DNA from 2 places in the Bacillus sp. TCT6 genome. Region 2 is predicted to be linked to the other one. Evidence: riboswitches for the same ligand, from Rfam matches in the RefSeq annotation. Region 2 holds a riboswitch; the other holds the start of a gene.

Region 1 (4,169 bases), on a different contig from region 2:
TCTTCACACTTTGTAATAAGGAAGTCACGAGCAAATACTTTATCTGCTTGTTTCGCAGCTTGTAAATCAGTAATTGAATCTCCAATCACAATATGGAAGTCATTCGTATCACTCAATTTACGGATGAGTGATGATTTACATAATCCGCAATGATTTTGACAATGATGATCACAAGGATGAGGCCAATTCACCGTAATGTATTCATTTGAAAAATCTGTTTCATTACAGTAAATTTGCTCTTTTGGAATGAGTCCTTGTAAGAGTGGATAGACGAAGAAATCCATTCCACCTGATATAACGTAAAAAGAAATGTTATTTTCATTTATAAATTGTATAAATTCATGAAAACCATTACGAATTTCAGCAGTTTCTATTAAAAATTGAATAATTTCATCGTGCAGATGAGTAGGTATTAATTGAAATAATTGAGAAACACCTTCTTGAATAGATAGCTCTTGTGATAAAATTCTATTCTTTACTTCTTCAGCTTCTGGTGGTGCGAATTTTTCCATAATGGACATAATGTTATCATTATTTGTAATCGTGCCATCGAAATCACAAAATACTTGAATACTCATAATTTCACCTCATGAGAGGGATTTCCCCATATTTGTAGTGCACTATGCAAATTTATGTCATCTACTTCATGGAGTGGTTTATTTTGCAAAGTAGCATCAATTGCAGTACGGAAAGCTTTACCACCGCCTTGCGCTCCATTTGGATGTCCATGTATCCCGCCGCCAGCATTAATAACAACATCTTTACCGAAATCTCGTACAATAAAGGGAACGAAACCAGGGTGAATACCAGCAGACGGAACAGAAAAGCTCTTCTTGAAAAATGCATCGTCTTCAGTTAAATATTTTGAGATAGCAAGAGCTTCCTCTTTTTCTAGCGCAACACTTCCGTATGGAGATGGGAATAATGAAAAGTCAGCCCCAGCATAGCGTAGTAGCTTTCCGAGTAATAATGGAGATGAAATTCCATATAACCTAGATGCTGAATAAGCACCACTTACAGCAGGGTGTGCCATAATAGGAACTGGGATTTCATCATCTTCTGCAAGTGATTGTAGTACATCTAGTCCGTAAGCAAATACGTTAAATAATAGAATATCAGCTCCAGCTTGCACTGCACGTTTCGCATTTTCTTTTAAATCAAAAGTTCGTCCTGTTAAATTTACGGCATATAACGTTTTATGTCCGTATGTTTCATATACGGATTGTAAAACTTCTTTTCCAGATACAATGCGTTTCGTAAGTGGTGTTAATGCATTTTCAAATAATATTTCATCATCTTTTACTATATCTACACCACCAATTGCTTGATCGCGTAATTGCGTTTTTAAATACCCAATATTTCGTCCAATCATTCCTTTAAAAATACTCATTAAAAGGGGACGATCATGCACTTGTAAAAGATTTCGAATACCATCTATACCGAACTTAGGACCAGGAAAATGCTTTTTTAACTCATCTGAAAAAGTTAAGTCAATTAATTTTACTTCGCCATCAAGGGATAGCTTTCCAAATGTAGTCGTTAAAATTGCTGGTAAATCTGGACTGAAGTTTAATAACGGATATTCGATTTTAATAATTCCGCGTTTTACTTTTTTACGTAAATACGAATTTGTATGTTCATTTTCAGCTAATTCCTCAATATGAATGACGTTGCCTTTATGTTGCTTTAATTGTTCTTGCAATAATTGTGGCAAATGAGTCCAAGAGCCAATTGTTAAACCAAGTGCAATTTGCTCAGCCTTTTTTTCTAAGTTATGTGAATCATCATGGATTAAATACGTCGCTATAATTCCGCTCATTGTTATAACCTCCTAGTTAAATAAAAAAACCTCTCAGCTAAGGAGAGGTTTTTTTACAACCAGCTCCTTATCTGTCAGCGTAATGCTGCGAGAATTAGCACCGTGTCTACAATTGTAGATCGGTTGCCGGGTTTCGTCGGGCTCGTCCCTCCACCTGCTCTTGATAAGAAGTATTTAGAAATGTTTAAATTTTTAAGATAACTGAATTTTGTCAGATATTTTTCATGTTGTCAATTACTTTTTGAAAAAATTTAATTTATCAATTCGATTAATGGCTTCCCGTAATCTATCTTCTGTATGCAAGAGACCCACACGGATATACCCTTCGCCATGTTCACCAAATCCAACACCAGGAGCAACTGCAACATGTGCTTTTTCTAGTAAAATATCAGCAAATTGCTCAGAGGTATATCCTTTTGGAACAGGAAGCCATGCAAAGAATGACCCTGTTGGAATGTTTACATTCCAACCAATTGATTGACAAGCCGAAATAAGAGCGTTTCGTCGAGATTCGTAACTATTTACAAGGTCTATTACGCAAGACTGTGAACTTAATAGTGCTTCGCGGGCAGCATCTTGAACTGCACCAAAAATACTAACATACATATGATCTTGTAATAAGTTAATGGTTTCAATGACACTTTCATTCCCTACTGCAAAAGCAATACGCCATCCAGCCATATTGAAAGTTTTCGATAGAGTGTAAATTTCAATACCTGTATTTTTAGCACCGTCTGCTTGCAAGAAACTAACAGGTTTTTGACCATCGAATCCAATCGCACCGTAAGCAAAATCATGAACCACTAATATATTATGTTTATTAGCAAAATGAATAGTTGCATCAAAAAAATCTTTTGATGCAGTAGCACCTGTAGGATTATTTGGATAGTTTAAAAACATTAATTTTGCACGCTCGGCAATAGAGTTATTAATTTTTGTGTAATCTGGTAAAAAGTTATTTTCTGCAATAAGCGGCATTGTTTCAAATTGTGCTTTTGCTAAAGCAACTCCTGATAAATAATCTGGATAGCCTGGATCTGGAACGAGAATCGAATCACCAGGGTTTGTAAAACAAACTGGTAATTCTACTAATCCAGCCTTTCCACCAAACAATATAGCAACTTCAGTTTTCGGATTTATTATTACATCATATTCACGTTGATAGAATGTTGCCACGGCTTCTTTTAAACTTTCATGTCCGCGAAATGGCGGATATTTATGATGAATGGTCTTTTCTGCAGCATCTTGTAAAGCTTTTACGATATGCTGCGGTGTTGGTTGATCTGGATTACCTTGACCTAGATTAATAACATCGTGACCAGCTGCAACGAATTTGTTAACTTTTGCAACAAGTGAAGCGAAAAATTGTGTTGGCAATGATGTTACTATCTCAGAAGGTTGAAATAATTTCATACTTTCCACCTCTTTTGAAAGTTGTTACAATTCTAGTGACAAATGATATAATCTTTCCAGTATTTTGTAAAGAGAAAAATAAGAATGGGGCTGAAAAAATGAAAGTCGCATGTATTCAAATGGATATTGTTTTTGGGGATGTAGAAAAAAATATTGAGAATGCTAAAAATAAAATAAGCGAAGCGATGAAGGAGAGACCGGATGTTATTGTCTTACCAGAATTATGGACAACAGGATATGATTTAGCAAGACTTTCTGAAATTGCAGATAGGGATGGATTGGAAACGAAAGAAAAGTTGAAAGAATGGTCGAAACAATATGGTGTACATATTGTTGGTGGTTCCATAGCGAAGCAAACAGAGCAAGGTGTTACAAATACAATGTATGTGGTAAACAAGGAAGGAGAACTAGTCAATGAATATAGTAAAGTGCATTTATTTCAGCTTATGGATGAACATAAATATTTAATCGCTGGAAATAGTACAGGTGAATTTAAGTTAGATGATGTAGAGTGCGCCGGCACAATTTGTTATGACATTCGTTTTCCAGAGTGGATGCGCGTTCATACTGCAAAAGGTTCAAAAGTTTTATTTGTTGTAGCAGAATGGCCATTAGTTCGTTTAGCACATTGGCGTTTGCTATTGCAAGCAAGAGCAGTTGAAAATCAATGTTATGTTGTTGCCTGTAATAGGGCAGGAAAGGATCCGAATAATGAGTTTGCCGGTCATTCTTTAATTGTCGATCCTTGGGGCGAGGTTGTTGTAGAAGCAAATGAAGAAGAATCAATTTTATTTGGAGAGCTTGTATTCGAGAAAATTAAAGAAGTACGTAAAGGAATTCCAGTTTTTGCGGATCGTCGTCCAGAATTATACAAATAAAATGTTGACAAGTGATTTTTATTCTTGGTATAGTCTTCAACATAAAGTTAAAAATTCAA
Region 2 (4,169 bases):
CAGGACAATTGAAAAAAGGACTTCTTACTTTAATTGTTTCTACTTTCGGCTATCTTGTATATGTAATTATTATTCGTTGGTATAATATCGATGGTTGGTCTGCTATTTTACCACAAGCAGTTGGTATGTTTGTTGGTGCGGTTGTACTGACGTCTAAACATAAACCATTTAACAAATATGCAATTCGTAATGCTTTATCTGGTTTACTATGGGGAACTGGAAACTTATTCTTACTTCTTTCATTACCACGTGTCGGAGTAGCAACAAGCTTCCCATTATCTCAAACTGGAATCGTTATCTCAACATTCGGTGCAATTGTCTTCTTAGGTGAAAAGAAAACAAAACGTCAATTGATCTTTATTGCACTAGGCAGTGTTTTAATTATCGGCGGTGCTGTATTACTTGGTATGACAAAAGCATAATCTTATATTCTATTAGTAAACCCCTGAAGCATATATGCTTCAGGGGTTTTTCAATTCTAATTATTTTCTAGATATAATTATTTGTATGTTCTTGCCCCTTATAATTGCTCTTCCACTCTAGCAAACCAGCTACACATATAAAGAGATTAATAATAGCTAATATTAGCATGACGTAGAAACCAGTATAAGTAATAGCCCTTTCCTTTACCATGAATTTCCGCCTTCTCATTATCCATTCCATCTACGGTAAGTCTTTTCTTTTTACAAAATTCTCTTAAAGATGATATCGTTTTTATAACATATCTCTACTAGAAAGGAATAAAGGATATGCTAACTAAACATCGAATTTTATTTATTGGTGCCGGTCGTATGGCCGAAGCTATATTTTCCGGATTACTTAAAACAAGCAAAGAGTACATCGAAGAAATTATCATCTCTAACCGAAGCAACGCAGAAAAACTAAAACAGTTACAACATCGATATAATGTGTCTACTGCAACAGATTGGAAGCAGCATGTTACATCTGTCGATACGGTTGTTTTAGCAATGCCACCTTCTGCTCATGAAGAGTTATTAGCTGAGCTATCTCCGTTAATATCAAATCAACTTGTCGTAACAGTAGCAGCTGGCATTGGACCATCTTATTTAGAAGCTAGACTCCCAAAAGGCACGCCTGTTGCTTGGATTATGCCTAATACAGCTGCTGAAATTGGAAAGTCTATCTCCTTATATACAATGGGACAATCAGTAACCGAGATGCATCAAGAAACCCTGCAACTGCTTTTAAGAGGTATTGGTACTTCGCAACTTTGTACTGAGGAAGAAGTTCATCAGCTTACTGCAGTTACTGGAAGTGCACCAGCCTTCCTTTATTACTTTGCTGAAAGCTTAATTGAAGCAACAAAAAGTTATGGAGTCGATGAAGAAACCGCAAAACATCTTGTCATTCAAATGATTTCTGGCTCTGCTTCTATGCTCGAACAAACGCAAGATCCAGCTAACCTCCGCGAACAAGTAACAACGCCAGGTGGTTCCACAGCTGAGGGTCTCAAAACTTTATACGAATATAATTTTTCAGAGGCAATTCAAAAAGCAGTAGAAGCAACAAACAAAAAAGCTAGGGGGAAATAATATGACTTTAACAAGTTTAAAGGACTATACAACATTACATAACGGTGTAAAAATGCCTTGGTTTGGTTTAGGTGTTTTTAAAGTAGAAGATGGTTCAGAAGTAATTGATTCTGTAAAAGCAGCAATTAAAAATGGCTACCGCAGCATCGATACTGCAGCAATCTATCAAAATGAAGAAGGCGTTGGACAAGCGATTCGTGAATCCGGTGTTTCACGTGAAGAATTATTTATTACCTCAAAAGTATGGAATAGCGATCAAGGATATGAAACAACACTTCAAGCATTTGAAACTACATTAGAGAAATTAGGTCTAGAATATTTAGATTTATATTTAGTACATTGGCCTGTAAAAGGGAAATATAACGAATCATGGAAAGCATTAGAAAAGCTTTATAAAGATGGCCGTGTTCGCGCTATCGGTGTGAGTAATTTCCACATTCACCACTTACAAGACGTATTTGAAATTGCTGAAATTAAGCCAATGGTCAACCAAGTGGAATACCACCCACGTTTAGCACAAGAAGAGTTACACGCTTTCTGTAAAGAACATAATATCCAGCTTGAAGCTTGGTCACCATTAATGCAAGGACAACTACTAGATAATCCAACGTTACAAGAAATTGCGACAAAATATAATAAATCAACTGCGCAAATTATTTTACGCTGGGATTTACAAAACGAAGTTGTAACAATCCCTAAATCAATTAAAGAACATCGCATTATTGAAAATGCAAACATCTTCGACTTTGAATTAAGTGCTGATGATATGAAAGCAATTCAAGCTTTAAATGAAGATCGTCGCGTTGGTCCAGATCCAGATAACTTTAACTTCTAAGCGAAAAACCACTGCCATATGCAGTGGTTTTTTCATTTAATATAACTGAAAATTTAAACTATACTCCATTTGGTTGACACTTCATTGTTCAAGGTGTAAGATTTTGAATTATCAAAGAAACACAAAAATTAATAAAATTTATTCGTTTACTCATTGTATCAAGAGAGGTGGAGGGACTGGCCCTTTGAAACCTCGGCAGCAGGTTCATTTTGAATACTGTGCCACTTCCTGCAAGCTTTATGCTTGAAAGATAGAATGAGGGACTTCGTTTATATACGGGTGCATAACTTGTACGTAAAAATCCCTCTTTCTCAATATGAAAAGAGGGATTTTTTATTTTTCATTTCCCTCATCGTCATCCAAACTTAATTATTTAGGAGGAAAATCAAATGAAAAAGAAGTTTGTACCCGGTATTGCATCAGTTGTAGGAGTAAGTATTTTATTAACTGGTTGCGGTAGTTATAAAAACGAAGCAAGCGGAGCAAATGCAAAAGACGAGGCACCTAGCAAACAGGTTTTAAATTTATCTTCACCTACTGAAATACGAACAATGGATACGGCCCGTGCTACAGATACTGATTCTGGTCAAGTAATGAGAAACGTATTTGAAGGTTTGTATAATCTTGGTGAAGGTAACAAACCTTTCCCTGGCGTTGCAAAATCTCATGAAGTAAGTGGCGATAAAACAAAATACACATTCCACCTGCGAGATTCAAAATGGTCAAACGGCACTCCTGTTACAGCGAAAGATTTTGTGTTCGCTTGGCAGAGAGCCGTAGATCCAGCAACAGCCTCTGAATATGCATTTCTATTCTTTGATATTAAAAATGCAACAAAAATTAACAACAAAGAACTTCCAGCCGACCAACTTGGTGTAAAAGCAGTTGATGACCATACGTTTGAGGTAGAATTGGAGCGTCCTGTTCCGTATTTTATTAGCTTAACAGCGTTCCCAACATTTCTACCAATTAACGAGGAATTCTTTAAAGCACAAGGTGATAAGTACGCTTTAGAAGATCATACAATCTTGTACAATGGAGCTTTTACACTAAGCGATTGGAAGCACGAACAAAGCTTTAAATTCAAGAAAAACCCTACCTATTGGGATAAAGATACTGTCAAACTAGAAGAAATCAATTTTAACGTCGTAAAAGAAAAATCAACAGAAGTAAATTTATTCGAGTCAAAACAATTAGATCGTATAAAACTAACATCTGACTTTGTCGATAAATATAAAAAGGATGCTAACTTTAAAGAACGTCCAAACGTAGGCGTACAATTTTTACGTATGAATCAACAAAACAAAGTGCTTCAAAATGTTTCTGCACGCCAAGCAATTGATCAAACAATTGATAGAAAATCCTTTGTAAATACGTTATTAAATGATGGATCTACACCAACATTTGGTCTCGTTCCAAAAAACTTTGCAAAAGGACCTGAAGGAAAAGACTTCCATACTGCAAACGGCGATTTAACAAAAGTTGATACAAAATCTGCACAAAAGTTATGGAAAAAAGCTAAACAAGAGCTTGGTTCTGAAAAGATAACATTAGAATTATTAACGAGTGATGCTGACCTTGATAAGAAAACTGGTGAATTCTTAAAAGGGCAACTAGAAAAGAATTTAGATGGATTAACAGTAAATATAAAACCGCAACCGCGTAAGCAACAAGTTTCGCTTTTATTAAAAGGTGACTACGAAATCGGAATTGACGGCTGGAGCCCTGACTTTGCAGATCCAATTACATTCCTTGAGCTATTTACAACGAATAACCCTTAT

The links. Region 2 has a riboswitch for S-adenosylmethionine ahead of AC0ONG_RS29795 (peptide ABC transporter substrate-binding protein). Riboswitches for the same ligand answer to the same signal wherever they lie in the genome.
Region 1: it holds a riboswitch for S-adenosylmethionine, as region 2 does, so the genes downstream of both, mtnW (2,3-diketo-5-methylthiopentyl-1-phosphate enolase) here and AC0ONG_RS29795 (peptide ABC transporter substrate-binding protein) in region 2, are expected to answer to the same signal.

The regions. Positions count from the first base shown of each region.
Region 1 covers NZ_JBVYHX010000001.1:3,730,389-3,734,557, reverse strand. The annotation lists gene mtnX (2-hydroxy-3-keto-5-methylthiopentenyl-1-phosphate phosphatase) at 1-578, opposite strand, end outside; gene mtnW (2,3-diketo-5-methylthiopentyl-1-phosphate enolase) at 575-1,819, opposite strand; SAM riboswitch class I at 1,884-1,989, opposite strand; gene AC0ONG_RS18885 (pyridoxal phosphate-dependent aminotransferase) at 2,054-3,232, opposite strand; gene AC0ONG_RS18880 (carbon-nitrogen family hydrolase) at 3,247-4,110, shown strand.
Region 2 covers NZ_JBVYHX010000004.1:34,483-38,651, reverse strand. The annotation lists gene AC0ONG_RS29810 (GRP family sugar transporter) at 1-422, shown strand, start outside; gene proC (pyrroline-5-carboxylate reductase) at 750-1,553, shown strand; gene AC0ONG_RS29800 (aldo/keto reductase) at 1,555-2,388, shown strand; SAM riboswitch class I at 2,541-2,645, shown strand; gene AC0ONG_RS29795 (peptide ABC transporter substrate-binding protein) at 2,778-4,169, shown strand, end outside.